One region of the Sphingomonas endolithica genome, then DNA from elsewhere that is predicted to be linked to it. Evidence: predicted binding sites of a transcription regulator. Region 1 holds the regulator's gene; each other region holds the start of a gene.
What was found. The regulator LexA, encoded in region 1, represses DNA repair genes until DNA is damaged. The targets are predictions, from matches to a motif close to GTTCCNCNCTTGTTCT.
Positions count from the first base shown of each region.

Region 2: a site for LexA is predicted at 3,676-3,691, ahead of NV382_RS19595 (DUF6771 family protein). Genes of this name have one in related genera too.
Region 3: a site for LexA is predicted at 3,329-3,344, ahead of NV382_RS10820 (ImuA family protein). Genes of this name have one in related genera too.
Region 4: a site for LexA is predicted at 5,989-6,004, ahead of NV382_RS05920 (ribonucleoside-diphosphate reductase subunit alpha). Genes of this name have one in related genera too.

Region 1 covers NZ_CP103057.1:933,005-940,957, reverse strand. The annotation lists gene gltX (glutamate--tRNA ligase) at 1-723, opposite strand, end outside; partial or broken gene NV382_RS04455 (ComEC/Rec2 family competence protein) at 751-2,907, shown strand; gene lexA (transcriptional repressor LexA) at 2,915-3,601, opposite strand; gene NV382_RS04445 (molybdopterin molybdotransferase MoeA) at 3,657-4,838, opposite strand; gene NV382_RS04440 (TonB-dependent receptor) at 5,213-7,534, shown strand; gene moaC (cyclic pyranopterin monophosphate synthase MoaC) at 7,689-7,953, opposite strand, start outside.
Region 2 covers NZ_CP103057.1:2,794,973-2,802,925, forward strand. The annotation lists gene NV382_RS13130 (carbonic anhydrase) at 1-491, shown strand, start outside; gene NV382_RS13135 (MipA/OmpV family protein) at 1,314-2,132, opposite strand; gene NV382_RS13140 (M90 metallopeptidase family protein) at 2,444-3,166, shown strand; gene NV382_RS19595 (DUF6771 family protein) at 3,465-3,665, opposite strand; gene NV382_RS13145 (hypothetical protein) at 4,071-4,250, shown strand; gene NV382_RS13150 (eCIS core domain-containing protein) at 4,444-5,190, shown strand; gene NV382_RS13155 (hypothetical protein) at 5,980-6,240, shown strand; gene NV382_RS13160 (hypothetical protein) at 6,410-6,535, opposite strand; gene NV382_RS13165 (hypothetical protein) at 6,552-6,833, opposite strand; gene NV382_RS13170 (GrlR family regulatory protein) at 7,019-7,354, opposite strand.
Region 3 covers NZ_CP103057.1:2,277,582-2,285,534, forward strand. The annotation lists gene NV382_RS10810 (error-prone DNA polymerase) at 1-1,123, opposite strand, end outside; gene NV382_RS10815 (Y-family DNA polymerase) at 1,120-2,670, opposite strand; gene NV382_RS10820 (ImuA family protein) at 2,561-3,226, opposite strand; gene NV382_RS10825 (YdbL family probable chaperone protein) at 3,384-3,764, opposite strand; gene NV382_RS10830 (YnbE family lipoprotein) at 3,766-3,912, opposite strand; gene NV382_RS10835 (YdbH domain-containing protein) at 3,983-7,150, opposite strand; gene NV382_RS10840 (M48 family metalloprotease) at 7,870-7,953, shown strand, end outside.
Region 4 covers NZ_CP103057.1:1,245,833-1,253,785, forward strand. The annotation lists gene NV382_RS05885 (hypothetical protein) at 156-974, opposite strand; gene NV382_RS05890 (Panacea domain-containing protein) at 971-1,480, opposite strand; gene NV382_RS05895 (ribonucleotide-diphosphate reductase subunit beta) at 1,558-2,613, opposite strand; gene NV382_RS05900 (hypothetical protein) at 2,635-2,850, opposite strand; gene NV382_RS05905 (hypothetical protein) at 2,888-3,088, opposite strand; gene NV382_RS05910 (DUF2171 domain-containing protein) at 3,148-3,408, shown strand; gene NV382_RS05915 (SPFH domain-containing protein) at 3,498-3,908, opposite strand; gene NV382_RS05920 (ribonucleoside-diphosphate reductase subunit alpha) at 3,932-5,884, opposite strand; gene NV382_RS05925 (phospholipase D-like domain-containing protein) at 6,352-7,629, shown strand; gene NV382_RS05930 (hypothetical protein) at 7,706-7,837, opposite strand; gene NV382_RS05935 (hypothetical protein) at 7,866-7,953, opposite strand, start outside.

The DNA.
Region 1 (7,953 bases):
GATCGGCTCGGGCCAGCCCATGCCGCGGATCACGGTCAGCTGGCGGAAGGCGTTGTTGAGATGATCGTCGCCGCGGATGACGTGCGTGACGCCCATGTCGTGATCGTCGACGACGACCGCGAGCATGTAGGTCGGCGTGCCGTCCGAACGCAGCAGGACGAAATCGTCGAGCTCGGCATTCTGCACGGTGACCGGCCCCTGGACCCGGTCCTCGATCGTGGTCGCGCCATCCTTGGGGGCCTTGATGCGGACGACATAAGGCGCGCCCTCGGGGGCTTCGCTCGCCGGTCGGTCGCGCCAGCGGCCGTCATAGCGCATCGGCTGCTTGGCGGCCTTCTGGCTCTCGCGGAGCGCCGTCAGCTCTTCGGCGGTCGCATAGCATTTATAGGCGTGCCCGCTGGCGAGCAGCTCATTGGCGACCTCGGCATGGCGCGCGGCACGGGCGAATTGGTAGACGGTGTCGCCGTCCCAATCGAGGCCCAGCCACGTCATTGAATCGAGGATTGCGTCGATCGCCGGTTGGGTCGAGCGCGCGCGATCGGTATCCTCGATGCGCAGCAGGAAGTCGCCGCCATGATGGCGCGCGAACAGCCAGTTGAACAAGGCGGTGCGCGCCCCGCCGATATGCAGGAAGCCTGTCGGCGATGGTGCGAAACGCGTGACGACTTTCGTCGCCTGGGGGGTGCCGGAAGCGATCGCTCCCGGTTCGGCTATTGCGCTCAACCGCGCATCCTTTCAGACTTGAGGACTATGGCCAGCTCTGCCGCCGACGCCCCTAGCACGCGACCATGGCGGCTTCAAACCGCTTGGTCGGCGCTTTCGCAGGCGCACGCGGGCATCGAGCGCTGGCTGGAGGCGGAGCGCGACCAGATCGTGCTGTGGCTGCCGGTGGCATTCGGCGCGGGTATCGCCGCCTGGTTCCTGCTGCCCGATCCGCGGACCTGGATGATGGTGCTGTCGCTGTGCGGTGCGGCGGCGCTGGGCGGGATGGCGGTGGCGCACGGGGGGCGAGCGGCACGGATCGTGTTCGTCGGTGCGCTTTGCGTCATGGCAGGGCTGGCGCTGATATGGTGGCGCGCGGAGGGGGTGGCGGGCGTGGTGCTGACGCGGCCGATGATCGTCGCGTTCGAAGCGCGGGTCGAGAGCTTGGAACCGCTCGCCGCGCGCGATCTGGTGCGGTTGCGGCTGGCGCCGACCAGGATCATGGAACCCGTGACCGATCGGCAGGGGCGGCTCACCACGCTGCCGGGCTTCATCCGCGTCAATCTCGCGGAGAAGGATGTGCCTGCAGGACTGACCCGCGGCAGCATCATCGGGCTGCGGGCGCGGCTGATGCCGCCGCCCGAGCCCGCGGTGCCGGGGGCGTACGACTATGCGCGCACCGCCTGGTTCGACCGGATCGGCGGGACCGGGCGTGGCTTCGCGCCGGTCGTGGTGGTCACGCCGGGCGAAGCGGTGGGATCGGACCTGCGGGCGCGATTGTCGCAGCATATCGAAAGCCGCGTCGACGGCAGTCCCGGAGGGATTGCGAGTGCGCTCGCGACCGGCGACCAGGGGGCGATCAGCGAGGAAGATGCCCTGGCGATGCGGCGCTCGGGGCTGGCGCATCTGCTGTCGGTCAGCGGACTGCACATCACCGCGGTGGTCGCGGCGACGATGCTCGTCGTGCTGCGGCTGCTGGCGCTCAGCCCATGGCTGGCGTTGCGTTTCCGGCTGCCGCTGATCGCCGCGGCGGCGGGTGCCGGGGCGGCGATCGGCTATACCTTGCTGACCGGCAGCCAGGTGCCGACGATCCGATCGTGCGTCGCGGCGCTGCTGGTGCTCGTCGCCCTGGCGATGGGGCGCGAGGCGATGACGTTGCGGCTGGTCGCGGCCGGCGCCCTGGTCGTGATGCTGCTCTGGCCGGAGGCGGTGGCGGGCCCAAGCTTCCAGCTGTCCTTCGCCGCCATCACCGCGATCGTCGCGCTGCACGAGCATCCCCGCGTGACGGCGTGGTTCGCGCCGCGGGGCGAGGGGCGGCTGCAGGCGTTCGGGCGTGGGATCGGGTCGCTGGTGCTGACCGGGCTGGCCGTCGAGCTGGCCCTGATGCCGATCGCCTTGTTCCATTTCCACAAGGCTGGGCTGTACGGCGCGCTGGCCAACATCGTCGCCATTCCGCTGACCACCTTCGTGATCATGCCGCTGGAGGCCCTTGCGCTGCTGCTGGACACTGCGGGGCTCGGCGCGCCAGCGTGGTGGTTGACTAATGCGTCGCTGCGATCGCTGTTGTGGCTGGCGCGGACCACGGCCGCGCTGCCGGGATCGGTGGCGGCGCTGCCGGCGATGCCAGTGGGTGCTTACGGCCTGATGGTCATGGGTGGGTTGTGGGTGGCGCTGTGGCGCACGCGCTGGCGGCGGCTGGGTCTCGCGCCGTTGCTGCTCGGCCTTGGCTGGGCCTTGCTGACACCGGCGCCGGACCTGCTGGTGACCGGCGACGGGCGGCATGTCGCGGTGCGCACCGCCGCGGGCAGGCTGGCCATGCTGCGCGACCGGGTGGGGGATTATACCGCCGACATGCTGGCGGAGAATGGCGGCGTAGACGGCACGCCGCTGCTGCTGGCCGAACAGCCCGAGGCGCGGTGCAACCGGGATTTGTGCCTGACCGACCGCGTCGCGGGCGGACGGACATGGCGGATCCTGGCGACGCGCAGCGCCTATTTGGTACCGGCGGGTGAGTTGATCGCCGCGTGCCGCGAGGCCGATATCGTGGTCAGCGAGCGGCGCTTGCCGCGAGGCTGCGCGCCGCGCTGGCTACGGCTCGATCGGTCCATGCTCGCCAAGACCGGCGGCGTCGCAATCACGCTGTCCACCGGCCATGTCGAGACGGTTTACCGGCCGGGCGACCGCCATCCCTGGCGGCGGCGCCCGGCGGCGATCAGTCGTAGCGGCGAAGCAGACCGGCGAGCTTACCCTGTACGCGCACCTGCTGCGGGGCGTAGCGCTGTGGATCGTAGGCGCGGTTGGCGGGATCGAGCCGCACCATCGCCCCTTCGCGGCGGAAATATTTGAGCGTGGCCTCTGCCTCTTCGATCAGTGCCACGACGATCTCGCCGTCACGCGCGACTTCCTGACGCCGGATCAGCGCGTAATCGCCGTCGAGAATGCCGGCCTCGACCATCGAGTCGCCGGAGACTTCGAGCGCATAATGATCGCCGCTGCCGAGCAAGGCGGCAGGCACCGAGAGCATCGCATCGCTTTCGAACGCCTCGATCGGCACGCCGGCGGCGATCCGGCCGTGTAGCGGGATCTCGATCACATCGTTGGCCGGGGCGGGGCGCGGCGGCTGTTGAGAAGGTTGCGGCGCCTCGACCCGCGGCGCCTTCTTGGCCAGCTTCACGACCTCGCCACGCTCGGGCATCTTGAGGATTTCCAGCGCGCGGGCGCGATTGGGCAGGCGACGGATGAAGCCGCGTTCCTCGAGCGCGCTGATCAGGCGGTGCACGCCCGACTTCGACTTTAGGTCGAGCGCCTCCTTCATTTCCTCGAACGAGGGCGACACGCCGGTTTCCTCCAGGCGATCGTGGATGAAGCAGATAAGCTCGTGCTGCTTGCGCGTTAGCATTGGCGTTCCTCCGTCAGAACAGACGAGGAACCTTTATGGAACGTTCACCACCAAGTCAAGCAAGGTTGAGGATTTCCGCTGAGTCGCCCGCCTTTGCCGCCGGCGCGCCCGCGGCACGGATCAGCAGGCAGTCCGCTCGCGCCAGTGTCAGCAGCATCGAGCTGTCCTGGATCGTCGAGACGAACACGCAGCCGTCGCGTAACTGCGCACGCAGGTAATCGGTGCGATGATCGTTCGCCGGTATGTCTTCGCCAAGGCGCGCAGGCATTGGCGGCGGCATCGGATCGGCCGCGCCGGACATTGCCGCGATCAGCGGCAGCAGGAACAGGGTTGCGGTGACGAAGGCGGACACGGGATTGCCGGGGAGCCCGAGCACCACCGTGTTACCGAGACGCCCGGCCATCATCGGCTTGCCGGGGCGCAGCGCAATGCGCCAGAAATCGATGCTGCCCCCGGCACCCTCCAGCGCCGGGCGCACCAGATCGTGATCGCCGACCGAGGCGCCGCCGGTGGTGACGAGGATGTCGGCATCGACCGCCGCAAAGGCCGCCGTCATGACCGCAAGGTCATCGGGCAGGATGCCGAGGTCGATCACGTCGACCGGCCAGGGCGCGAGCATGGCCGCCAGCATCAGCCCGTTGGATTCCGGCAGCTGACCGGGGGCGAGGAGGGTGCCGGCGGGAACGAGTTCGTCGCCCGTCGCCACGACCGCCACCCTGAGCCGCCGACCGACAGCAATCGCCCCATGCCCGCCGATCGCGGCGACGGCGAGCCGCGCGGGGGTGAGGCGCTGGCCCTCAGCGATCAGCCGGTCACCGGTGGTGAAATCAAGCCCGCGTCGGCGAACGTTGCCGCCCTGTCGGCGGGGGCCTTCGCCGGCGAGGAGGATCGTGTCGCCCTCACGCGACGCTTCTTCTTGGACGAGGACGCTGTCCGCGCCATCGGGCATGGCGGCGCCGGTGAAGATGCGTACCGTTTCGCCGGCCGTTATCGGGCCGGTGAAGGGGCGGCCAGCGGCGCTTTCGCCGACCAAAGTAAACGGGCCGGCGCGGTCGGCGTAGCGGATCGCGTAGCCGTCCATCGCCGACAGATCGGTCACCGGCTGCGTGCGATCGGCCAGCACGTCGGCGGCGGCCCAGCGGCCGACGGCTTGGGCGAGTGGCACGGTCTCGGCAGGGGCGCGGGGTGCGAGCGCGAACAGGCGCTGCTGGGCTTCGGTGACGGGGAGCAGGGTCATGGCGGCCGGCGTATCGTGGGAAGTGGGTGAAGGTCGAGCGCTTTTGGCTACTGTCCCCGGGCGGCGGCCGGGGGCCAGGCTTAGAACGGTCGTTTGCTCACGTTGATTCCCGTTTCATCTGCGGCGCTACGGGGCGCCGGCCTTCGCCGGGGAACCAAGTAGGGAATTGCCCTCGCTATGCGGCACCGTTGCCAAGATCACACACCCGCCGGCCATCATCCACGGCTGTCCAGCGTTGTCACGGTTCGGTCTTAATCGGCTCCTAGGGCGACGCCAGCGCGGGACATAGATCGTCAGAGATAGACAGCCGGCACCGTCAACGGTGACGAGCACCGTCGTGCGCACTGATCAATCGACTTACCAAAGGGACACTCATGTTGAACAAGACCGTCATCAAATCCACCCTGCTCGTCGGGGCCGCATTCGGCGCGATGCTGGGCGCGACTGCCGCTTCGGCGCAGAACGCGACGGAGGTGGCGGTCGCCGATAGCGGTTCGGACAGCGATCTAGGCGAAGTGGTGGTGACGGCGGAGCGCCGCTCCGAGAACCTGCAGAAGGTGCCGGTGTCGGTCGCCGTGGTCGGCGGCGATTCGCTGCGCGATTTCCAGAGCGGTGGCGAGGATATCCTGAGCCTCGCCGGGCGCGTGCCCGGCCTGTATGCCGAAAGCACCACCGGGCGCATCTTCCCGCGCTTCTACATCCGTGGCCTCGGCAACATCGATTTCTATCTCGGTGCGTCGCAGCCGGTGTCGATCATCCAGGACGATGTCGTGCTCGAGCATGTCGTGCTGAAATCTAACCCGGTGTTCGACGTCAACCAGGTGGAAGTGCTGCGCGGGCCGCAGGGCTCGCTGTTCGGCCGCAACACGACGGCGGGCATCATCAAGTTCGATACGATCCGCCCGAGCCAGACGTTCCAGGGCCGTGGGACGGCTTCTTATGGCAGCTTCAACACGATCACGGCCGATGCCGGCATCGGCGGGCCGATCGTGGCCGACAAGATCGCGTTCCGCCTGTCGGGTCTCTACCAGCATCGCGACGATTGGGTCGACAACACGTTCGCCGGCACGGGGCCCGACGGCACGCGCGGCGGCAGGGATGCGCTGGGCGGGTTCGATGAGAAGGACGTGCGGCTGCAATTGCTGTTCACGCCGACGGATGCATTGAGCATCAACGTTTCCGGCCATGCCCGTGACTACAAGGGTACCTCGACGATCTTCCATCGCGGTGCGCTGGTGCGCGGATCGAACAACATCCAGCGTGAGCCGCGCGACAGCGTTGCGCTCGACGAAGCGGTCGGCAACCCGCAGGCGTACAAGACCTATGGCGCGTCGGTGAACGCGGCATGGGACTTCGGCGCGGCGACGTTGACCTCGATCACTGCCTACGAGACGACCAAGGGCTATAGCCGCGGCGATACCGATGGCGGCACGACCGTGCTGTTCCCGACCGGCTTCCCCGGCCAGAGCCAGGGCCGCATCCGCGATCTCGACCAGTGGACGCAGGAACTGCGCCTGGCGAGCAACGGCGACACCGACTTCAAGTGGCAGATCGGCGGATTCTATTTCGACCAGCGTGACGACACCGAATTCCGCCAGCGCGCATCGTTGCTGCTGCCGACCAATGGCGCGTATAACAGCCGCAACTTCGTGCAGCTGCACGACATCAACACGTCCTGGGCGGCGTTCGGCCAGATCAGCTATCGCTTCGACAAGCTGACGCTGACCGCCGGTGGGCGTTATACCAAGGACAAGAAGCGCACCACTCTGACCACGCCGGCATACCGCGTGGATGGCACGGTGAACTTCCCGGGTACCGCGCCGCGCGACGTTCGCCTGACGGGCAAGGAGCCGAGCTTCGACGTCTCTGCGCTGTACGAAGCTAATGACGCGATCAGCCTGTACGGTCGTGTCGCGCGCGGCTTCCGCGGGCCGACCATCCAGGGCCGCTCGGCGGTGTTCGGTGCTGCCTTCACCACGGCAGATTCGGAAACGATCATGTCGTACGAGGCAGGGCTCAAGACACGCCCGTTCAGCAACATGCGCTTCAACGTGACGGGCTTCACCTACCGTGTGAAGGACATCCAGCTGAACGGCAACGATGCCAATGGCAACGGCGTGCTGTTCAACGCCGATCATGCCGACGCTTACGGCATCGAGGCCGAGCTGGAATGGCGCCCGATCCGCAACATCAGCATCTCGCTGGGCGGCAGCGCGCTGCACACCGAGATCAAGGACAAGAACGTCTATGCGCAGGTCTGCGCGATCGGCGCGTTCGTGACCTGCACCGTGCAGGATCCGACGATCGTCCGAAATCTCGGCAACCCGGCCGTGGCAACCACCTTCGCGCAGATCGACGGCAACCCGCTGCCCAACGCCCCGAAGTGGCAGCTGGACGCCGCTGTGCGCTACGACATTCCGCTGTCGAACGATGGCAATCTGTTCGTCTCGACCGACTGGAACGCGCAGGGCTATACCAACCTGGTGCTCTACAAGACGGCAGAATTCCATGCCGACGGCAATATCGAGGGCGGGTTGAAGGTCGGCTATACGACGCCGGACCGGAACTACGAGATCGCGGCGTTCGCGCGCAACATCACCAACGAGAAGAACCTGAAGGGCGTGATCGAGAACTTCAACGCGGCCGTGTTCAACGAGCCGCGCGTGATCGGCGTGTCGCTGAGCGGCAAGTTCTGATCTGAGGGGCTCGGGGGGCGGTGCGCGTTGGGCGTGCCGCCTTTTCTCCACACACGACCGTCATCCTGACGGAAGTCAGGATCCAGGAGCCTCTCGGGCGACTGTCTGTTTGGCGCTGGATCCTGACTTTCGTCAGGATGACGAGCCGGGGGGGTCAGGTCTGCGCGGACCAATCGCCGGATTTGCCGCCGGTCTTGGTGAGCAATCGCACGCCGTCGATCTGCATGCCTTTGTCGATCGCCTTGGCCATGTCGTAGATCGTCAGCAGCGTTACCGAGACGGCGGTCAGTGCTTCCATCTCCACGCCGGTCTTGCCGTCGGTGCGCGCGGTGGCGGTGGCGGTTATGCCGGTGTCGTCGGTGACGAGTTCTATGCCCACGCGGGTGAGCGGTAGCGGGTGGCAGAGCGGGATCAGGTCG
Region 2 (7,953 bases), 1.9 Mb from region 1:
TAGCACAGGGCCAGCAGCCTTTCGCCACGCTCATAGGGTGCTCGGATTCGCGGGTCGGTCCGGAACAGCTTTTCGGCGTAGGTCTCGGCGACCTGTTCATCGTCCGGAGTGCCGGTAACAATGTCGACACAGCTGGAATGGGCTCGATCGAGTATTCGGTCATGGCGCTTAAGGTCCCGCTGATCGTCGTTTTGGGTCACGAGAAGTGCGGTGCCGTTGCGGCCGCGACTGATGTCGTCACGAAGGACGTGCGGTTTCCCGGCAGCATCGGCAGAATGATCGAGCCGATCTTGCCTGCGGTAATCGCAGCTGAGCGTGCGGGCGAGGATGGTGATCTGGTTGAGCGAGCCGTGGAGGAGAATGTCCGGCGAATGGTCGAGCGACTTCAGACCTATTCCGAGCCTATGCTGCTTGAGCCGCAGAGCCGCGGCGAACTGATGGTCGTTGGTGCAGTCTATGAGCTGGCCACTGGTAAGGTGCGCTGGTTGTGATTGATGGACCGGTCTCCTGCCGGTCCATTATATCCGCACTCTCGGCAGCTATCTGACGATGTGTCTGCTTTCGCCCAGTCGCGGGCATTCCGCCATGCCTTAAGATGAGGCATCATTTCTGAGGTAGCGACATGAGAAGCGCAATCCAGCTCGGCATACCCGCGGTGGCTGTAATGCTTATCGGTGGGACGGCATACGCTACTGCCCAAAGCTGGCGCCACGCTATGCCAGAGTTCGTCGTTAACGTTCGAACCGCAGACCGTAGCAATAGGGCCCCAGCTTTGATGCTGATCTATGGCGAGAATGGCAGTGACCCGTTCCGTACGGGGCCTCTTGGAGCAGACCGGCGCATTTCGCAGTGCCAGACGATCGGTTCGCTTTGTGTAAGCAGGGCGGGGCGCAGAGAGTTCGGGACAATGCATGATCGCGCCCAAACTCTTCAAGTCCGGCTGTTCACCGGAAAGGGAAACCCCATAGTCGGCGGACTTCGCTGGACCGGGTCATGGCACCCCAGACAGGTTCGTGTGACCTGCGATCTGAGTGTTCGGAATGTGCGCAGGTCTTGCACTATCACCCAAGTGATCTCCTAAGACGGAACGGCAGCTGACCAACAGGTCGGGACGCGGGCAAAGCGGAAGGCTAAGATCTGCGTTTCCGCTGTCGCCCAATGCGACCCGGGGGCTAACGCCCAACAGCGGACGTTCAACTGCAAAGTGGCATTCTGGAAGCAGCCGTCCGTGAACCCGGTGAGTAGGGCTGCCGGTAGCCGCTAGCTGCTGATAAGGAGAGCAGATAGCTGCCACCCCACGTGGGCGACTTGAGTTACGGCGCAGCCTTTTTCCGCACGCTGCCGCCGAAGGTATAGCTCAGCGCAATGCCGCCCGAGAGCTGGTTGCGCGCCCCAAAGGCGCGCACAACAGGCGAGCGGCCGGGGTCCGCCACAAGCCGATCGTATTTAGCGTAGCTGTAGATTCCCCAGCGCGCGTTGATCTGGCGGATCAAGCCTGCGGTCACGCCGACCGCCTGCAAGCCACCGTCCGCGCGGAAGGCAGGTAGCGTTGTGGTCATCGCGGTCGCGCGATCGATACCGAAAAAGGCCCGGTTGTAACGACCGTTCGCAAGCGTGACGCGCGGGCCAATGGAGAATAGCCAACGGTCGGCGTCGCGGGTGACATAGTCAGCACCAACCGTCCCGATCAGTCCCTTGTGGCCGCCGATCCCCTGACGCACTTCAGTCCGAAGGCGGAGCTTTGGGGTGAGCTGATACTGCACGAATCCACCCAGTTCGAACGTGAAGCCGACTTTCGGCAGCATTCCGTTCGTGTTGTCGCGCGAACGCTTTCCTTCGAAGCCTAGTGCGGGCCCGAACCGCAACCCGCCAGTGCGAACCAGGCTGGGGCCAAAGCTTTCATCCGGTGCCTCGAAGGCGAAGGGTTCGTCGCCGCGCGCCCGCGCAACGTCAACGAGCGGGCGGATGCTGATACCGTCAGCTCCAGGAAAGCTGGGCACGATCTGCGGCCCCAGAGCGAGACGAGTTCGCCGGGATGTGCTCGTGTCGCTCTCCGCTTGCGCGGCGGCGGCCGGAGGGTTCGTAATGAACAGCGCCAAGGCAAGCGGCCCGGCTGCGAGACTCAGGAGCATGCGTGTTGTCATTGGAGGAGCGTACAGCATCCGGCGGGGGATCAAAGGAAAAGCGGCTGGGCGACTCGCGCATGGGGTTGGATGTTGTCAGGGGTCTGACGGGTTGGTTATCACCGGCACAACGTGAATGGCGACTCACGCCCAATAGCGGACATGCAGTCGCTTCTGCCACGTGCCGACACCCGCCGTTCGTACAGGCTTGTTCGATACCCCCGACCTCGATCTTTAGACCCCGGTAGAGACACTAGGTAGGCTGACTGGGCGAGGGCAACGCGCTACTTCCAACGCTGAACTGGTAGGATTTGAAGGTCGTGAAGAAAGCTTTTCTGGCAATCCTAGCTGGGTGCTTCGCTTCGGCTGCCCGCGCCGACCCACCCACAACCGATTATCGCCTGATCCAGATGGACGGGTTTAATATTTTCATGAGTCCAGACCTTAGTTCCGACACGCGCCTCAGGAACACCACTTTTAAGGTTTTGCAATCACGCCTTAAAGAAGTTCAAGCACTGGTGACCCCGGCACAAATGGTGTTTTTCAAGTCGGTCTCGTTCTGGATCCAAGGTCGACAGGGAACCGGAGGCGCAACTTACCATTCATCTAGAGATTGGCTGCGAGAGCACAAACAAAATCCTGACAAGGCCGGCGGTATTGAGATCACCAACTCGGAAAACTTTGTCTTGTGGGCCACAACCGATCAGCCGATGATGGTTCTCCATGAGTTAGCCCATGCTTACCATAGTCGCGTGCTCGGGGAGAGATATTCGCCGATTGAAGCAGCATATCAGAGTGCTATTGAGCGGCAGCTCTATGCAAATGTGGATTATGTCCACGGCGGCAAAAAGCGCGCCTACGCTGTCAATAATAAGGAAGAGTTTTTCGCGGAACTGACCGAAGCCTATCTTGGCTGTAATGATTTTTTCCCGTTTGATAGACAGGATCTGCGATCCCACGACCCTATCGGATACGCTCTTATGGAAAATATCTGGGGAAAACGATCTGACGAGGTGCGTTCGCTTTGCGTAAAAGGGCCATGAAGGGAGATGGTATAAGCTCGTATTTCACCAAGCGTCGAATCGGCAAAGCGGCGCCCTAAAGCCAACGGTCCGCTATCGCTCACTTGCGGACCGCAGCTTCTACACTTCATCCGGCGCTGCACGCTCCTCAGGTCGTTCCGCCAGCCCTTCCGTTGATAAAGATGCCAGAGCGCGTGGGGGTCAAAGACAGACTCGCGCTTACACTGCCTGCACGTTGCAACGATCGCGATATGCCACGCGGCGCACTCGAAAAGATCGGACGCGGTTCGACGGCCCTCCGCGTCAAAGCCGCCCACGCTTAAAGGGCTAACGTCAGCTGATCGGCGTTGTGCTCGGGAGCGCCCAGTCGCTCGACAATCGCGCGCGCAAGCTCGCCTGCAGCGCGCTGGCGCATAGCTTCGTCGGGCATTGCTATTCCCACGCGGCACCAGCCAGGAGCGGAGAGGATCGCGTCGGACAAGTCCGGCACGGTGGCGGGCGTGAGTGGCGAATCGAGCATGCCTCATGTTAGAACATATCGGGAACAATGGCCAAGCTCGATCTGCCACACAGCGGCTAGCGCAGGTACAATCCCGATCACCCTCCGCCCTGGCCGGCGGCCGGCTTGTCGGCGTGGATAGAAGTGGCGGCGATGCCGGCGGCGCTGTCGGCGTCGCTGCGGCCCGATAACCAAAAGCGCCAACCGCCATAACCGAATACGCTAATACGTTAGTACCCCCCTGGTTATTTATACGCGTGAGTGTGGGGTAAGTACTTTTGTATATAGCTTTAGGCAGGGGGTGTAACGTATTAGCGTACTTGCTTGCAGGATAGCGCCCCTGCCCTCTTCGTCGCACGCAAGCGACCTCTTGCATGCTGACGTGCCCTCTCCATCTTGGAAGAACGCAACAGTACGGAGGCTACCATGGCGAAGAACACTGGCGAGGGACATCGGGTCGGGTCGGTCAGAGACCGCAGTCAGACTGAAGCGCCCAGCGGCAATCACGTCAAGCGTGACACAGCCGACGGCAAGTTCATGGACCAGAAGGCCGACAGCAAGCCGTTCAAGGGCGTCGCCAAGGAACCGGACGGCCGGCGGAAGTAGGCTTCGGGCGATCCTGACGAGGGGTTGGTAGCCACACTGGGAGGGACGGCGGCGGGCCGCAATCATCGCCTGCCGCCACGAACGCAGTGTCCTGGGTTGGATCAGCGGGTAGTTGCCAGGCGGGTGGGAGAAGAAGCGTGAGCGGAACCAGTCTCAGCATTGCGCATTGAACCGTGAGATGGGGGCAGACTTGATGGGTAATCCGGTCGACGAACTTTTCGATCACGCTCGCAAAATCGCTAGTCGCGTCGTGGTCATGGCGCTCGAACGAGCGATCCAATCTGCACAAGCCGCTATTCGGCGATCCGTTCAATCAGAATTTCAGAGCCTAGCGGGTAAGATTGGACTCTTCACCTCTGTACTTGGCAAGCTTCCGCACGGGACCGCTAACGTTGTGGCTGATTCCTATCGCGGACCGTTTGCCCGCGCTCTGACCCCTGCTGAGGTGAAGATTGTGACGTGGGCTTTCGGCAAACAGCCAGTAGCACCTTCGCAAGTTCGGATTGTACCTGGCCCCGGACTCCAAACGGTGGCGGCAATAGCGTTCCTGAATGGAAATCCGGCGATCACCATCGGCAACACCATATACATCAAGCAACGCGTCTATCGCGAACGCGGTGGTAGCAACCTGGCAGCGACCCCCGAGGGAGTGGAGATGCTGCTGCATGAATATACCCACGTCCTGCAATACGGCCGCCTTGGCTTCGCCAGGTTCGGCGCTCGTTATGCGGCCGAGTTTAAAGCGGCGGGCGGCGACGCGAACAAGATGTACGACTACAAACATCGAAAGAAGGGTTTCAATGATGAAAGCATTGAGGGCCAGGCGGCGTTAGTAGGCGATTTTGGCGAGCAGCTTGCGTTGCCACCAGTCCGCCGGACACCGGCCCTGATCCGGCAGTTGCGCTCGAAGCTCAACGGCACGGGCATTCTCGGGCAATGACCAGGATTGGTAAATTCGCACACGTTGGACTTCTACTGGCGGCACTGTCGCTGGGCGCCTGCGAACAGGAGTACAACGTAGCCGTGACGTCGGAGCGGGGGCAGGTGACATTTACCGTACCCAGCTCGGAGCCTTATTGCCTGGACCGTCTCACCGTCTATGCCGCCACCGACAGGGCGAAGCCCATTTGGCTCATCGACACGTCGTCTCAAGGACCCTGCACGACCCGGGTTCAATATGGCGCCATACCGAAAGGCTTTGAACAACGGGGGCCGATGGAGCCATTGGCTCCGGGTAAGCTGTACGTGGTCTCGGCATCCCGAACTGGTGCCACAGCGCTGAGCTTCTTTGAGCCTGGTCGTGAAGGGTCGATCCAGAAGGAGCCGCCTTCCTAACGCCGATCGGAGACTTGCCCCAGTTTCAAAAGCCGAGACATACCAGCGGAGCGCCGCGCGCTCTAGAGGACGGCCGCACCGGACCACAGGTGCCAGAATTGGGCATGCTACTAATCCTCGATGATCGCCAGGCGCGCCGAGAACCGCACCGCGCTGCTCTCAGGGCTAGTACCGCGCACCCGCAGCGCTGACCCTTTCTCTACGACGCCTGTAAGCTCCACTAGAACGTCGTCCAGGCCAAGGGCGGCGATAGCGCCCGGAACGTGCCGGTGGCGCGTGACGGACATCTCCGCGGTAAATAGCTGCCCTTGCTGCGTGGCTGGCGGGTTGCCGCGCGGTTGAGCAACAGTATCGTTAGGTCGACCTCACTGGTCCGCCTCCGAAGGAATCGATTATGTCCGCCGCCGATCTACCGAAATCGTTCAAAGCCCTGCTGACTACCGTAAGCCATGGCGAAGTTGGCCGGCTCACCTTTCACAAAGATCAGGCAACAGAGAGGTTGTCGTTTCGGTTCGTGAATGAAACAGCAGAAGACGTACCGGAAGGGCCAGCCTCGTTACGCATGATAAGCGGCGACGAATACCCGGTTGTGATCAGTAAAGGGCAGTACGATTATCGGGCGACGCCTGATTCGCGAAACACAAAGCCTCAGTAAGGCCGGTGTCGCGGGCAGGATCGAGCTTATCTTTAGCCGCTTCGTCATCAGCTTTCTGGGCGTGCTCAGCCGGTATCTGAACCAATCGAGTGAGAAAGTGCAACACGCTGGCAACCACAAGCGTGCCGATCGCCGCAATGGCGCTCCAAGCAATGCCGCCAGTCGCTAGCTATGTGACGACGCCCGCCGCGATGCCCCCCCGATCGTCATCGTAATGCGCGCCCAAATGGGCGAGCCGAACCACCGCGCGCGTATCCGTCCAAGCCTGCTTGGCGATTTGCTCCCAGTAACTCATGCGCTCCTGAGTGTCCTTATTCGTCGTCAGATTGGCGGTCGCTATCGTCGCTGTAATCGGGTGCGATCGAGGTCCATAGCGAGCCGGAATTACCCTCAGCGTTCACGCCTTCCGGGGCGTCGTCATCCCAATTGAGCAACCACGCCGTAACGATGCCGCCATCGTTCGTGGTGGCGTAATCAAGGGTATAGGGATGTTCGTCCAGCATGTCGGGATCAATGCCAAGTTGACCGGCTACATAAGCGCGTTCGCGCTCAGCGTTCACGGTTTCCATATGGTCGTCATACGCTCTCGACATTGGCGTGCCTTTCATCGGGGATGAAGACAGTATGCCTAAGCTTTGCGAGTCGCGGTAGATCCTAGAACCAAACATATCTTGCGGGCGATATGGGAGGGGGGCGAGCGCCAAACGACGACGCTACGGCGCTCACAAGGAGGCTAGTTGAGCTGGCTGGCGCCACGCACCGTCTCGAGGAACGGCACTTAATCCGCAATCATCGCCAACCGAGCGGAAAACCGCACTGCGCTGCTCTCGGGGCTGGTGCCGCGCACCCGCAGCGCCGCCCCCTCCTCTACGACGCCTGTAAGCTCCACCAGAACGTCGTCCAGGCCAAGCGCGGCAATGGCGCCCGGGACGTGCCGATGACGCGTGACGGACATCTCAGCGGTGAAAAGCTGGCCTTGCTGCTGGTACGTGCCAACGTAGCAGAGGCCGCTGTCACCGCCACGCAGGCGGCCGTCCAGCAGATACGCTACGCCGTACTCGGTTCCGGCGGGGGTATCCCAGGTTACCTTGTATAGGCCGTTTGGTAGGGGCATCGTCACGTCCTTATTGGGTAGGACGGTCGATACCGGTGGTGGGGAAATGGGACCAGTGACGGTAAGATTGGATCTACCCGTTCAAGCCTTTTCAGATGCTACATGTGGGAAGCAGCCCTCCGCCATTTCCGACAACGGCCGTAATGCCCGCCCAGGCGATATTCAGCGCCCATTTCGCGATACTCATCTTCCGACATCCATTCATCTCAACCTGACGTCCGCCTCTAGCGGTTGAAAAATCGGCGATGGATGGCGAAAAGCGAGATTCAGCAGTCCTCCCAATGGTGGCCGCGCCCTTCCGGGCAACGTCGCCGAGGGTATTCTAACGAAGCGAACGACGAACATTGGTCGAGAGCCGCTGGCTGAAAACGGTTGCTCTGATCCTGTCGGCAAATGCGACCTCATCTGGCGAACCACCATGCCGAACAGCCAGCGACGCCGATCACGCCTTGCGTACCATTAAAACGCCACTGATACTGAGCTTTATGTCGATAAGTAATAACACAGGGAATCTTTAGGTGGGGGATTTAGCCAAGCTGTCGATCGCCGGCTGCAACTACGTTGAGGACGCGTTCGGTCAGCATGTATATCACGTCAAC
Region 3 (7,953 bases), 1.3 Mb from region 1:
CGATGTTCTGCAGCCAATCCTGCGCGTTCCATCCCTCGGGCACGGCTTCGTGCGGATATTCGTATTTGAGCTGCCCGAGATCGAATTGAATGCGGGCCAGGAAAGCGACCGTCTCTGCTACCGCGTCCGGTCGGTCGGCAAACAGGCGCGCCATCGTGTCGCCCGGCAGCAGATAGCGTTCGCCATTGGCGGCAAGCAGCCGCCCGGCTTGCTGCACCTTCACGCCCTCGCGGATACAGGTGACGACATCGTGCAGCGGGCGGGCCTGGGCATCGGCATACAGCGCGTCGCGCGTCGCGATCAGCGGAATGCCGAGCGTGTCGGCCATCTCGGCCAGCCGTTGGAAACGGCGCCGGTCATTGCCCCGGTGCGGCATGGTGATGCCCAGCCAGACGCGATCAGGGGCAGCACGCTGCAGCCGGAACAGCGTGCCCTGCAGCCCGCTCTCGTTGCGCAGCGGCTGCCAATATCGTGGCGCCGGCGGCGCTGCGGGGGGATCGAACCCGGGCAAGGGGATGACGTTGTCGCCCGGATCGGCCGGCTGGTGCTGGTGGCGCCCCGGCATCCGCTCCGCCGCCATCGCCGCATTCTCGGTGGCGACGAAGCTGCTGTCGGTCAGCACGATCAGCAACAGCTCGTCGAGATGCGCGAACAGGTCGCTGATCTCCAGCAGGCACCCGCCCTTGCCGGCGCGCCGGTTGCCGACGGTCAGCAGCCGCGTCAGCCGCCCCCAGCCGAAACGCGTGGCGGGATAGGCGACGATGTCCGGCGTGCCGTCGGCGAACACCAGCCGCGCACCGACGATCAGCCGCAGATCGACCTCGCAGGCGGCATTTTCCGCTGCACTCAGCACGGGCGATTGGCCGGCGGCTTCCTTGGCCTTGCTCAGCGCGGCACGCGCCGTCTCTGGCGCATCGCGCAGCGCCACCCAGGCGCGCACCACGCCCGCCACGGTGTTGCGATCGGCGATGCCGATGCCGGTCATGCCCAGCCGGTGCGCCTCGGATACCATGTCGGAGGGGTGGCTGGCACCGCGCAGGAAGGAATAATTGGTCGCCGCGACCAGTTCCGCAAAAGGCGTTGGCGGTGGTGCTGGTGGTGGCGGCGCCGCCTCCTCGCTCACGCGAACAGGCCGTGCATGTACCAGCCGGGATTTTTCCGCTCGGTCTCGTACAGGCCATGGCGGAACACCCAGAAGCGGCGGCCCAGCGCGTCTTCTATGCGGTAATAATCGCGCGTCGGCTTGGCGCCAGCATCGTGCCACCATTCGGCGGCGATCCGTTCGGGCCCCTCGAAGCGAGTCACGTCGTGCAACGTGCGCCGCCAGCGGAACTGCCGCGGCGGCCCGTCCGGCACCTGCGCGGTGACCTGGATCGGCTGCGGCGGATCGAACAGGTGCAGCGGGCGGAGCGGCGGCTCGCCCGGCACCGGCTCTGGCCAGTTCGCCGGTTCGGTCGCCTCGACCGCCGGCAAGGCGAGCACCGCTTGCTCCGGATTGTGCGTGTCGCGCGGCGCCATGCGGCGAAACCGGCCGCGCCCCATCCGCGTGCTCAGGCGATCGATCAGCGCGGCCAATTCCCCTTGCGCCACCGCACCGCCTTCCAGCAGCAATTGCGTCGGCGCGAGCGGCGCCAGCGTGGGGACCGCCAGCCGGATCAGGTCGAAGCCGAAGCCCGGATCGATCGGATCGGCCAGGCTGCCCAGGCGATCGTCGAACAGGCGCATCACCACCGCGGGATCGCGCACCGGCAGGCTGGTCTCGACCGCAAGATCGATCGCCAGGCCGTCGCTGCGGAAGAAGCGCGCGACGAAGCGGCGTCCGCCCAGATGCCGCTGCTCCATCTGCTCGCCGGCCTCGGCCGCCAGCTCGCCCAGGATCATCAGCGCCTGTTCGGTGCGCGCGATCGGCTCGGCCAGGCGGCGTTCGACCAGCAAGGCGGGCGCCACGCGCCGCGCGACGATGCGGCTGTCCGATTTGCCGATCAGGCAGGCGAGCGCGCCGGTCATGGCATCGCCGAAGCGCGCGGCCAGCGGCCCGGTCGGCCGTCCGGCGAGATCGCCGATCGTCTTCAGCCCGGCGCGGCGCAGCGCCAGCTCGGTCGCATCGTCCAGGCGCAAGGCGGCAACGCTCAGGCGGCGCACCGCGCCTGCTTCGTCGGTCGCCGGCATGGTCTGGAACCGCGCCAGCGCCTGTGCCGCCTCGGGCGTGGCGGCCAGTGCATGGCGCGCCTGCAGCCCGTACGCCGCCAGCCGCGCGACCAGATCCTCGGCCAGCGCCGCCTCGCCGTCGAACAGATGCGCGCAACCGGTGATGTCCAGCGTCAGGCCGTCGGGCGGGTCGATCGCCACCAGCGGCGTATAGCGGTCGCAGCCATCGGCGACTCGCTCCAGCAACAGGTGATCGGCGATCGGATCATGATCGATCGCCACCAGATCGGGCACCTGCGCCCGGGCATCGGCAAGCGTCAGGCCGGGCGCGATGCCCAGCGCCAGCGCGCGGGCATCGACCGCGGCAAGCCGTATCGCCCCGCGCACCTTCTCGACCAGCGCGAACGGCGCATCAGCCGGCGCTGCGCCGGCCCGCTGCAGCCGTTCGGCCGACAGCCGGGGAAACCACAATGCCAGGTGGCGGCGGCCCGCTTTGCCTGCCGCCGCTTTGGGGTATTTCACAGAAGCTTCCTTCGTCACGATTCCACTCCATAATCCAGCGCCCGCCGGCCCGGCCGCCACGCTGGCGCAACAGCTCCACGTCGAGCGCGGCATGGCCCGGCGCATTCGCCTCCAGCGGCACCGACGGCACCGCGCGCACCGCCCAGCGTGTCGCCGCAGCGCTGGGTGCCGGGGTTCCCGCCACCCGCAGCAGCAAGGCGGTCACCCCCGAGCTCTGCGCCGCCATCGCCAATCGCCGCGTCGCGGTGAGATCGAGCACGCGAGGATCTTTCCACAGCTCGATCACCACCACGCCGACCTCGGGGCACCGCGCCAGGTCGGCGGCCGCCTTCAGCACCGCCAGCGGATCGGGCAGGATGCCGATCACCAGGTCGCTGCCGCCCGCGACCAGGTCGAGCAGTCCGGGCAGGTACAACGCGCCGCCCTCGGCATGCGCCTGTTCCTGCCGCAGCCACACCACCGCCGACGCCTCGCACTCGGCACGGCGCAGCATCATCGCCGCAAACCCCGCCGCGCTACTGGCGTCCGCCGCCTCCAGCGCGAAGATCTCATGCAAGTGCCCGCGTTCCAGCTCATCCTCCATCGATCTCGAGCCCGAGCAAAGTCGGTCGCCCGCCCTGCGAATCACGATGATACGCAGCCGGTCGGCGACTCACTTGTTCACTATTTGTTCTGTGGCGCTCAACCCATTGACGAGTCAAGCGATGTGCGGCTTACCCGCAGCGACCGTCGCGGATCGGGGCCGTCCCGCTGCGGGTCTGCCAGGCGCCATCGGGCGCGCGGTACTTTTCGCCCGGCTGCGTCTGCTGGATCAGGTTGCAGCCGCTGGTGAACGCCATCTGCTCGACGGTCGCACCGCTCGCCTGCGCGCTCTGCGTGTACTTGGCCTTGCGCTGGATATTGATGTTGCTGACCAGCGCCCGCAACTCGGCCGAGCCGGCGCCGACCACGCCCAGATAGCCATCGGGCTGCTCGCCCACCTGCCCCGCCGATCGCGCCGCGGCATAGGCCGGATCGCGCTGCGCCGCTGCCGGAACCGCGAGGCTGAGAAACGCCGTTGCACCAAAAGCGATCAGGATGGCTTTGCTCGTCATGTTAGAAAATCCCCGGATTCTTCTCGATCAGCGACTTGGCCTGGCTATCCAGCCGATACACCACTTGTTGCGTAACGTTGATATTAAGATTGATTTCAATCGGCTTATCAGGCGCACTAATACTCACGCATCCCGTCGTCGCGATCAATACGCCTATCAAGCTCGATCTCATCATCTTGCGATGTTTGGTAACCGGCCTCGTCATCTTCGATGGTCCTTCATGGCATGGGGTCGCTTGCGGCAGGCTGAATGGAACTGATCGGTGGAGCGAGTGGCTCGGCGCGGAGTCCGGTCGCGTTCTGCTGTTGCAGCAGCGCCGGCAGGTTGCGCTCGATCAGCCGCGAGGGATCGTAGAAGGATTGTGTCGCATCGATCAGCCCGCGGAACGGCGCGCGGATGCGGATGTTGAAGACGAAGGGCAATTTCTGCAGCCGACGGACCAGGAAGTTCGATTTCGCGCCCTTGCCCTGGCTGATGCCGGCAAACCGCACCTCGGTGATCATCTCGCCCGCCAGCGGGCCGTTCATGGTGATGGCAAGATCGCGATAGTCGATCGAGCGCAGCGCCTGGAAGGCGATGTTGCCCCAGATGCCGAGATCCTTTTGCGTGAGTTCGCCGACATAGGCGATGTTGCCGCCGCCCGGCCGCACCTTGAGGTGCCCGCCTTCGATCCGCCCGCCCGTCGCGTCAAAGATCATCGGCAGGGTGCCGTCGAAGGTGCCCGTCGCACTCAGATTGCCAAAGTCGAATTGCTGCAGGAATTGCGCGGCATTGACGGCCTGCAACTCGAACGTCAGTCGGCGGTCGCGGGCGCCGGCCAGATCGAGCATCGTCGGTTGCAGCACCAGCGTGCCGCCCGCGAACGGCCACCGCCCGCTCGCCACATGCACCCGGCTGTTCGCCAAGGTACGATAGACGACGCGACCGTCGGTGACCGGTATGCCAGGATTGATCGACGCCACCGTCGCGACCTGATCGGGGGCGCTTTCCAGCGCGAGCAGATCGGTGAAGCGGATCGTGCCGGCAAGCCCGGCGACCGGGCCGAAGGCGGCGGCCAGATCGAGCCCGTCGGTGCGGAAGGTGCCGGTGCTGGTGACGCCTTGTGCCGTCCAGTCGATCCGCGCGTCACCCGAGATGGCGCCACGCACATCGGCGATCACGCCATAGGTCATCGGCGTCAGGTCGTCCGGCTGGAATGCATCGTCGAAGGCAAGTTTGGGGACGGCGAGTGTCGCCCGCCCCGTGTCGCTGCCGAGATCGTGCTTGATCGTGACGTCCGCCACGTGAACCGACTTGCCCGGCACGGCGAGCGCCGCAGACGCATTGATCGCGCCGCCGACGAGCCGCAGCTGGACCGCATCGGCATGCAATGGCTGGAACCGCGCCTTAGCAGCGGAATCCGCCACGTCGGCGGTGCCGGACAACGCTAATGCGTCGTCTTTCATCCGCCAGTTGCCGCCCGCGTGCGAGATCAGCAACGGCACCTTGCCGATCTGGCCGCCTGCTTGCTCGAAACGGCCGCCCAGCCCCGCTGCGGACACGGCACCGGCGAGCCGCCCGACGTCCAGCCGAGTCACCGACTCGCCTTGGCCGAGCCGCACCGCAACGTCGTGCGCGGTGATGCCGCCCGAGTTCAGCGAGAAGCGGGCATCATCCGCCGCCAAGGTCAGCGGCGTGGATCCCAGGCGGCCCGCCAGACGAAGCATGGGCGCACGGCCCTCCACATCGATCTTGCCCCCCGCGACACGCACCAAGGCGGCGCCGCTCGGGCACAGCGGCACGCTTCCGCTGCGCAGGCGCAACGTGGATAGGGCGAGTTGATCGTAGGACAATGTGATACAGTCCGGGTTGAGGCTCAGCACCCCCGCGCCGTTCCACGCCGCCTCGAGCGGCAGACGCAGGCCCTCGACACGTCCGTCGGCTAGCGGGCCGGAGAGCGTCGCGACGGTCGCCATGCGCCCGCCAGCGCCATCGGCCGTAAAGCGTACCGGATCGAGCGCCAGCCGGGCACCCCCGGCGGCATAAGGGAGGATCGTGGCGACGCCGTGGATCGGCCCGCGCGACCGAGCCTGGGCAAGCCGCACCGTCACCGACGGCAGGCCGCCGCCCGACAGTCGTGCGATGCCCGCAATCGCCGGCATCGTGCCCCAGGCGAAATCGACCGGACGATCGGGTGCGAAGCTGGCGGCGGCACCGGATCGCGCCATGCTGTCGACGCGCGAAAAGGTGATGCCGCCGCGGGTCAGGGCAAGGTCGGCGGCGACATCGAAGTCACGGCCGGCAACCACCACCGCGTCGCTTGCCCGGGCGAGCAGCGGAGCGATCGGCGTTGCCGGTGCGGCTTGCCCCTGGCGGCGGATGGCGGCGAGCATGGTCGCCGGGAGCGAGATGCCGTCCGCCCGGGCGCGACCGGCAAACCCCGGATCGCGGCCCAGGCGATAGCGTCCGTTCAATGCCAGCGATCGTGTAGCAATCCCGCGGAGCGTGGCCGGTCCGCTCACTAGCGCCACCTTTCCCGTGGTGGTGGCGGCAGTACCGGCAAAGGTGATCCTGCCCCTCGCCTGGCTGACCGCGAGCGATGATGCGGCGAGCCGCCCGGTACGCAGCGTGGCGCTGCCCTGCCAATGGGCCATGCCCGCAGACAGGCTCGCCGCCAGGTCGATGGCGACGCGCTCGGCGGTGGTGCCGGGGCACAGCAGTCGATCGGCCATGAGCGGACCCGACAGGTGCACCGCGGCCCTGGTTGTCCAGACCATGGTCGCCGCGCCCACGCCGCGCACCAGGCAGCCACCCGCCGTCAACTGCCGACTTGCTGCCTGCAGCCGCCCGCTGAAGCCATGGTCGAGACGTCCTTGGCCGGTGAGCGCAAGATCGACGATCCCCGCCGGCACGGTCAGGTGCAAGCGGCCGTCCGTGACTTCAAGGTCGATCGCCGGCAACCGGAACGTGCCGCCGCCGGTGGACTGAGGCAGAAGCCGGTCGATCGCGCCCAGCGACAATGTGCCCCGGACGAAGGCTGCCCGCAGCCGCAGGCCGCCGGCGCGCACGCCGGTCACCCGCGCGCCATCCAGGCCGATATGCGTGCCAAGCTCCAGCCAGTCGGCGGTGAGATCCGGGCGGGCCGGATCGCCGACCACCACATCGATCAGCCGCTGCCCTCCGAAGCCCAGATCGACGATGCGGTAGCGCGCCTGCACATGTGCCTGCGCCAGCTTGCGATCGATCACCGCGGTGGTGATCGACCGCCGCTCCAGCCAGAGCCCGACCAGCGACGCCGACACGAACAATGTCGCCGCACCACCGATGCGCAGCGCGCGCCTCCTGTGCCACGGCCGCGCCACCTGCTCGTCCGGCACCTCGGCCGCTACTGGTTCGCTCCCACTCACGCCCGCTCGCATAAAGGCAGCATCGTCGAGCGGCAACGCCCGGGGAGTTACCCCGGAATCCCTGGTTAAGTGCCACCTCGGCAGACGCCGGCATCCTCAAGGCAGAGGCATGACAATGACATCTAGCGCTCGGGCTTGGGGAGAAGTCGGTACGAAGACCAACACGGCTGAACGGTCGCGATCATCCTGTCTACAAAAGCGGCAAGCGGCGTTCCGATGTTAGAACGCAGTTCAAGCGGCCCGCCAAGTTGAGAGCCGTACCGCGCGGAAAAGCGCACCGAGTAAGCGACGCCGTCCATCACGATCTCTGTTGCATCCCGTGGCATCTGGACGCTTGGGAAAGGTACGGACCCGAGTGCCTCTACCGCCTCCTGCACGCCGCGGCAGGTACGGCTCGTCGCCCACCTGTTAGTGGTCAATCCCGCAGGATCGTGGACGGTCAGGCGAAGCGTATACTCGCCCTCCGCCGCGTCCGCGTCGTCCCGGATGAAATCGATGGTCGTGGAGGATCGAGCAAGCGCGACGTCCGCCGAAATTCTCGCCCACGCATCATCCGGCAGAAATGACGGCGATGAGGATTGCAGGAGAATTGGTAAAAGCATGCCTGCCTCGCGATCAGTGCAATCGTCATCCTACATTTGCCAAGGCATTTGGGAAGAAGGGTCCGACCCATCGGCTTGTTGTTTGACCGATGCCGAACCCACGGTAGGATCGATACGATGGGGGACGAATCACAATCGCCACCGGCGCTCGAGCCGCTTGCTTACCATCGCCTGATCGTCGAGCATCTGCGAGAGAACGAG
Region 4 (7,953 bases), 310 kb from region 1:
GTGTTCGGTGATCCCGTGCGGGCTAGTGGATCAGGACATGGAGATAACGGCTGACAATCGCGCTGAGGCCGACGTGGCTGCTGGTAGACTGGTTAATTATGAAACCGTTAAGCGTGGGATCGCGTCCTTGGTCAACGATGCGCCTTCGCCTGCCCCTAAGAACGGTGACTAGTTTGCCGGCCCGCGTGGCTCAGCGACTTAATGTTTCGGAGGCGGTGAGGGCTGTAGATCCAGTCTCGCTGCTCTGTATCGTCAACGACGACGGCGGGTTGAGGGCCTTTCTTCCGGGTTTTGAGCCAGTCAGCGATTATGGGATACGCCGACTCGCGGGCAGACAGAAATACTTCGAGCTGATTCCGAACTTCAGTATGCGACAACAGGTCGTAGTCTCCGCGGTGCCAGACTTCTGACTTACGCTCGCCGTTAACCTCGGGAAGAAAAACGATCTCCGCATCAGAACTTTCAAAATCAGTAAGCGAGAAGATCGCGTCTTCGAAAATCGTCATTAGCAGTCGTCGCTGATACGTCGTGAGTGGAACGGATTTCCAGCCAAACACAAACACGGGCTTAAGCTGGCCACCTTCGCGAGCAACAAGCGTTGGCTTGACCGGAATAAAGAGATCTCGGCCAATCGGAAATGAAGCGGAGAATTCGCTGTACGTGGGAGTTGCGAGGTATTTCCGATCTTCGGCATAGACGCAAAATGCGTCCACGAAGCCGATGATGGCACTTTTTGAAGGAGAATCTTTGATTTTCCGCGCAGCCTTTTTGGCCTGCTCGCTATCAATCAGACCCAGAACTAGGTCTTTGACTAAGGTGATCCCCTGCGCGTAGCTAACCGTCGGCATGCCTTTGGCAAACTGAACATACGCCTTGAGCGTTTTCACCAACTCCGCAAAGTTGTAGCGCACAAAATTCGGCGCGCCGGGGATTTTGTCAAGTTTTCTGAACAGGGGATCACTATAATCTGTCATTGACGCGCTCCGGGAGAATAGTGCTGAATAATCAACTCATTGCTAATCTTCATTCCAGGATTTGAGTTGCCTTCGTGGCCCCAAACCACATGCCAAGGTCCATCTTGAGCATGAGAAATGGCCCGCAACTGCCCCGCGGTAAATCTCACGTATCTATCGATTAGGTCAAAAATATATCTTTTTTCTTCCAGTCCAAATGTGACATCGGCAGTTTTTACTTCGCCAGAAAAAGGATCGACTTTTGTAGCACGGCTACGAATCGGAGCGTCGTTCCAGCGTTTAAATTCGTGATAAATTTCTCGAAAAACGGGTCCGTGCTGCCAAGCTTCTATTTTCGCGCCAACCAGAGGTTCTCCTTTTTCCAGGAGATAATCACAATGCACAAAGTAGGCTATCTTGTTTAGTGCCATATTTGTGACGTTTAGACCGAGCTCGTCAGCTCGGTCTAAGACCACATTCGCAATTGCTCTCACGTCTAGCATAGGCATCGGCGTGCGAACCCACATGGGCTGTCGTTCCGAATCATTGCAGGATGGCGACTGTTCCACATTTGTTTCTTATCGCGTTCTGGAGGAATGTTCAATTACTCCGCCGCAACCCCCGCCTGCGAAAACATATCCGCACCGGACATCACCTCCTCATTAGCCGCCGGGCCGGCCTTGGCCTTCTGGCGCTTGTCGAAGCCGTCCCACACGTCGTTCCAATTGCCGCGCGTTGCGGCCTTGGAATATTCGGTGGCGCGCTGTTCGAAGAAATTGGCGTGCTCGACGCCGTTGAGCATCGGCGCCAGCCACGGCAGCGGATGTTCGTCGATCATGTAGATCGGCTTCAGGCCCAATTGCCCCAGGCGCCAATCGGCGATGTAGCGGATGTACTTCTTGATCTCCTTGGGGGTCATGCCGTTGACCGGGCCCATCTCGAACGCGAGATCGATGAAATTGTCCTCCAGGTGCACGGTGTGCTGGCACATCTCGCGAATGTCGGACTGAACCGATTTGGTGAAGCAGTTCCGCTCCTTGCAGAAGGCGTGGAACAGCTTGATGATGCCTTCGCAGTGCAAGCTCTCGTCGCGGATCGACCAGGTGACGATCTGGCCCATGCCCTTCATCTTGTTGAAGCGCGGGAAGTTCATCAGCATGGCGAAGCTGGCGAACAGCTGCAGCCCCTCGGTGAAGCCGCCGAACATGGCGAGCGTCTTGGCGATATCCTCGTCGCTGTCGACGCCGAAGGTCTGCAGGTAATCGTGCTTGTCCTTCATCTCGCTATATTCGAGGAAGGCGCCATATTCGCTCTCGGGCATGCCGATCGTGTCGAGCAGATGGCTGTAGGCGGCGATGTGCACCGTCTCCATGTTGCTGAACGCAGCCAGCATCATCTTGATCTCGGTCGGCTTGAAGATGCGGCCGTATTTCTCATGATAGCAATCCTGCACCTCGACGTCCGCCTGGGTGAAGAAGCGGAAGATCTGCGTCAGCAGGTTGCGCTCGTGCTCGGAAAGCTTCTGCGCCCAATCGCGGCAATCCTCGCCCAAGGGCACTTCCTCGGGCATCCAGTGGATCTGCTGCTGGCGCTTCCAGAAATCGAACGCCCAGGGGTATTCGAACGGCTTGTACTGCTTGCGGGCTTCGGTGAGGGACATTGGGGTAAACTCCGGTGAAACTTAGAAAATGAAGGCTAGCAGCAGGCAGGCCAGGCCGATCGCCGTGATGACGATCGCCAGCCGGCGCTGTGCCTGCGGGGTGGGATATTTGGCGGTGATGCGGCCGGCGGCCTCGTCGCGCGCGCGCATCTGCTTGCCGAACACCAGCAGCACGCCGCCGCCGATGAACGCGATCGCGCCGCCCAGGATCATCATGCCGTACAGCAATGTCACCATGTCGGACGCCTCGCCTTGTTCATGGAATGGATGATGCTCATGCCGCACCGCTCCAGCGCCACATCGCGGTGGCCGACATGGCGAGCACGATGCCGAGCGACAATGCCATGATGCCGACCATGCGGAACACATAGACCTTGGCCGGGCCGGCGGGCCGCACGAGCGCGATCAGCAGCACCACGCCGGTGACGGCGAACAGCACCGCGACCGTGTACATGATGACGATCTGCCAGCTCATGCGACCAACTCGCCTGTCGTGCGTTCAGATGCCGCAACCGTAACGAAGGAGCTGTTACCATGGCCGATCTGAGTGCAATTCAGGAACATATGGAAGTCATCGGCGCGGACGGCGTGCATGTCGGCACCGTCGACCATGTCGAGGGCGACCGCATCAAGCTGACCAAGAAGGATTCGGGCGCGCAGGTCAACGAAGGCACCGGCACGCACGAGGGGCATCACCATTACATCTCGGGCGGCCTGGTCGCCGAGGTCGAGGGCGACAAGGTCCGCCTGAGCGCGAATGCCGACGTCGCGATCGGCCTGGAAGAAGAGGCCTAAGCCCTTCTCACCTGCCGAACGCAAAGCCCCGGTCCGCACCCTGCGGGCCGGGGTTTTTGCTGTCAGGGAGGATCGCATCGAAGGCATGATCAGCGATCGACCACAGGTGGGTCGGTCGCAAGACGCCGGGCCTCGGTAACCGGCAACCCGGCCTCCGTCGGCACGTAGATCAACGTAGCACGGCTCGATTCCAGCGCTTGAATCTGAAGATAACGTAGATAGCCTTCGGGGCCGCCGAGACTGTTCTGCAATATCGCATTAGCCTGCGCAGCACCGCGCGCTCGCGTCACTTCCGCCTCCGCGAGCGCAACGGCACTTTCCTTCTTCGCGCGCGCTTCCAGAATGGCGACCTGCCGCGAGGATTGCGCCTCGGCCAGCGCCGCCTCGCCTGCCAGCCGTTGCGAATAGACGCGGTATTGCGGGTAAGCGAACATGGCGAGCAGCAGCAACACCACGCCGACGATCACCGCAATCGCTGTGCAGCCCGATTTCTGGTCCATGTCAGGCCCCTATCAGCCGCCGGCTACTGACACGCCAGGCATTCATCGTAATCGGTCGTTTCGAACTCGTACTTGGGCTTGTCGATCGTGTTGTCGTTCTCGACGCCACCGGCAAAGCCTGCGCGCTGCACGCTCTTCGAACGCAGATAGTAAAGCGACTTGATGCCCAGTTCCCAGGCGCGGAAGTGGAGCATGAGCAGGTCCCATTTCTCGACATCGGCCGGGATGAACAGGTTCAGCGACTGCGCCTGATCGATATAGGGCGTGCGATCGCCGGCCAGCTCGAGCAGCCAGCGCTGGTCGATCTCGAAGCTGGTCTTGTAGCAATCCTTTTCCTCGATGCTGAGGAAATCGAGATGCTGTACCGAGCCGCCCTGCTCCAGGATCGAATTCCATACCGCATCGCTGTTCTTCGACTTTTCGATCAGCAATTTCTCGAGATACGGGTTCTTGATCGAGAACGAGCCGCTGAGCGTCTTGTGCGTGTAGATGTTGGCCGGGATCGGCTCGATGCACGCGCTGGTGCCGCCGCAGATGATGCTGATAGACGCGGTTGGCGCGATCGCCATCTTGCAGCTGAAGCGTTCCATCACGCCCATGTCGGCAGCATCCGGGCAGGGCCCGCGTTCCACCGCGAGTTGCATCGACGCTTCGTCGACCTGGCCCTTGATGTGCTTGAACATGCGCAGGTTCCACGATTTGGCCATCGCGCCTTCGAAGGCGAGGCCGCGGGCCTGCAGGAAGGAGTGGAAGCCCATCACGCCCAGGCCGACCGAGCGCTCGCGCGCCGCGCTATAGGCCGCACGCTCCATGCCGGGTTCGGCACGGTCGATATAATCCTGCAGCACGTTGTCGAGGAAGCGCATCACGTCCTCGATAAAGCCCTTCTGGTCCTTCCACTGGTCCCAGGTTTCGAGGTTCAGCGACGACAGGCAGCAGACCGCCGTGCGCTCGTTGCCGAGATGGTCCTTGCCGGTCGGCAGCGTGATCTCGCTGCACAGGTTCGAGGTCGAGACCTTGAGGCCGAGATCGCGGTGATGCTTGGGCATCGCCTTGTTCACGTGATCGGCGAACACGATGTACGGCTCACCGGTGGCGAGACGGGTCTCGACCAGCTTCTGGAACAGGCTGCGGGCATCGACGCGGCCACGCTCGGACTGGTCCTTGGGGCTGCGCAGCACCCATTCGTCGCCCGCACGCACCGCTTCCATGAACGCATCGGTCAGCAGCACGCCGTGATGCAGGTTGAGCGCCTTGCGGTTGAAATCGCCCGAGGGCTTCCGGATCTCGAGGAACTCCTCGATCTCGGGGTGCGACACGTCGAGATAGCAGGCGGCCGAGCCGCGGCGCAACGAACCCTGGCTGATTGCCAGCGTCAGCGAATCCATCACGCGCACGAACGGGATGATGCCGCTGGTCTTGCCATTGAGGCCGACCGGCTCGCCGATGCCGCGGACATTGCCCCAATAGGTGCCGATCCCGCCGCCACGCGAGGCGAGCCAGACATTCTCGTTCCAGGTGTCGACGATGCCGTTCAGGCTGTCGGGCACCGAATTGAGGTAGCAGCTGATCGGCAGGCCGCGCCCGGTGCCGCCGTTCGACAGCACCGGCGTCGCGGGCATGAACCACAATTGCGAGATCGCGTCGTACAGGCGCTGCGCATGCGCGGCATCGTCGGCATAGGCAGAGGCCACGCGGACGAACAGATCCTGGTAGCGCTCGCCCGGCAGCAGATAGCGGTCGGTCAGCGTATCCTTGCCGAAATCGGTGAGCAGCGCGTCACGCGAATGATCGACCTCGACCGGATAGAGCTGCGCCTTCACTTCCTTGGAATCGCTGCGCGCTTCCAGCTTGCGATCGACATCGGTCGCTTCGGCCTTGATCCCAGCGGTCACCGCAGCATCCGCGCTCATGACCGTGTCCCGCACCATCGTTTCCATTGCTGCGTCCGCTCCCTGGCTGTCGCTGAAATCCATTACATCCGTTCCTCAATCTGCTGCCCGCACAACCGGTCTGCGACCGATCCCCGACGGGGCACATGCCCCCAAAAAAAATCATCAGGCCCCATGTCGACCGGGGTAGAACAAAGCGGGACCGTCGCACGACCAACCGGCGCTTGCAACGCCTTCATACTATATGGCGACGAAGCCCTTGTTCTACCAGCATTGGGGTCAGGCCCCATGCTCGACCCCCACAGATTGTGCCCAAAGCACTTGCCTTGCAAGACGGTAATTCGCCCGCCCATTCCATCGTCGGGTCGCATCACCCCTCGCTGGCTCGGCCGGCGGCCCGCGACGCGCGCTCAAAGCTGGCATCGGCAAAACGCAAGTATCGAAGTGCCGTGAAGCAAATAAATATCGCGCCGGCCGGCGCACCGATCGGCGCCCTCGCCGCCCTTCCACAACGGGCAACATGGGTTGCCACATCCGCCAGGGTAGCGGTGGTGCGGGTGCGTTATCAAATGCGCCGCATGCTCAAGAACATGCCGGGCGGGTCGTCGTGGCGCCGCTCCACAAAAAGACCATCCCGCTTATGGATTGCCGTTCCCGCCATCGCCGGGATCGCATCGGTCACGACGCTGGCGCTGATCGCACAGCCGGAACAGGAAGTGGGTGGCGGCACCGCCGAGCCGACGATCGGCCAGGTCTATTTCGGCGGCCCCGACAAGCCGGCCGGCGTGCTGCGCGATCTGCTGCTGGCCAAGGTGCGCGCGACACCGCCCGGCCAATCGATCGACTGGGCGACCTATTACTTCCTCGATAGCGAGCTCGCGCAGGCGCTGATCGACGCCAGCCGCCGTGGCGTGAAGGTACGGCTGGTGGTGGAAGGCGATCCGCGCCTGGCCGGGGCGAATAGCGGCGTGCTGGCGATGCTCCGCCAGGCGGGGCTCAGCAACGGCCTGACGATCCGACGCGAACTGCCGGCGCCGCTCGATGCGCTCAGCGGCAAGCTCCACGCCAAGATCTACGCCTTCTCCTGGCCGCGCCCGGTCGCGCTGGTCGGCTCCTTCAACCCGTCGGGCGGCGTGGACGACGACAGCGCCGCGATCGTGCGCGAGATCGGCGATCAGGATCGCGGCCACAATGTGCTGGTGGAAATCACCGGCCGCGGGCTGGTCGAGGCGCTGGTGACCCATGTCGCCGACCTGGCGCGCGACGGCGGTGCGATCAGCCGCTTCGGCATGACGCAGAACCGGGTCGTGCGCGATCGCGACACGCAGCTCTTTTTCTATCCCCGCCTGCACACCGACATCGTCGAGGAGGAACTGGATGGGCTCGGGGCCGGCGACCGGCTATGGGCCGCGATCTCGCACCTTAAAGGCAAAGCGGTGGCGGCGCTGGAGGGGGCGGCACGACGCGGTGCGGCCATCCATTTGGTCGTGCACGACACCGAACGCCGCGTGCCGCAGGACGCGGTCGACCGGCTGACCGCGCAAGGGGTAGAGATTCGGCGCTATCGGCATGCCGACGGCCTGCCGATGCACGACAAGATCTTCGTCATCGAACGGCGCGATCATTGGATCAGCTATTTCGGCAGCCTCAATTTCAACCGCAATTCGCGCTTCCTGAACGACGAGGTGCTGGTGCGCTCGACCAACGCGCCGCTGGCGCTGGCGTTGCTCAAGCGGTTTGCCGATATCGATCGTGAGTTGGACCGGCAGCAGGTCATCGCCGAGCCCGCAATCCGGTCGTTGGGCGGCAAGGTACGCGCGGCGCGATAGCGCTTGGGGTCATTCGTGGGAGGCGCACAAAGCGATTGGCAGCGCATCGCACAACAAGCCGTCACCCCGGACTTGTTCAGGGGTCCACCGATCCGAAAGTACCATCGTCATCCTGAACTTGTTTCAGGATCCAGGCGCGGTCGGCGACCACAAAGACGGTGTCCATGAGGCGAATGACCGCGCCTGGATGCTGAAACGAGTTCAGCATGACGGTACTTGCTTGGACGGGTAAGGCTTTAAGCTCCCACCGACCGGCCGCTGCCTCCGTCCGACACCTCGCCCGACGTCTGCGCCTCCGCCTCCTCGGCGGCGCGCGCGAGCGCC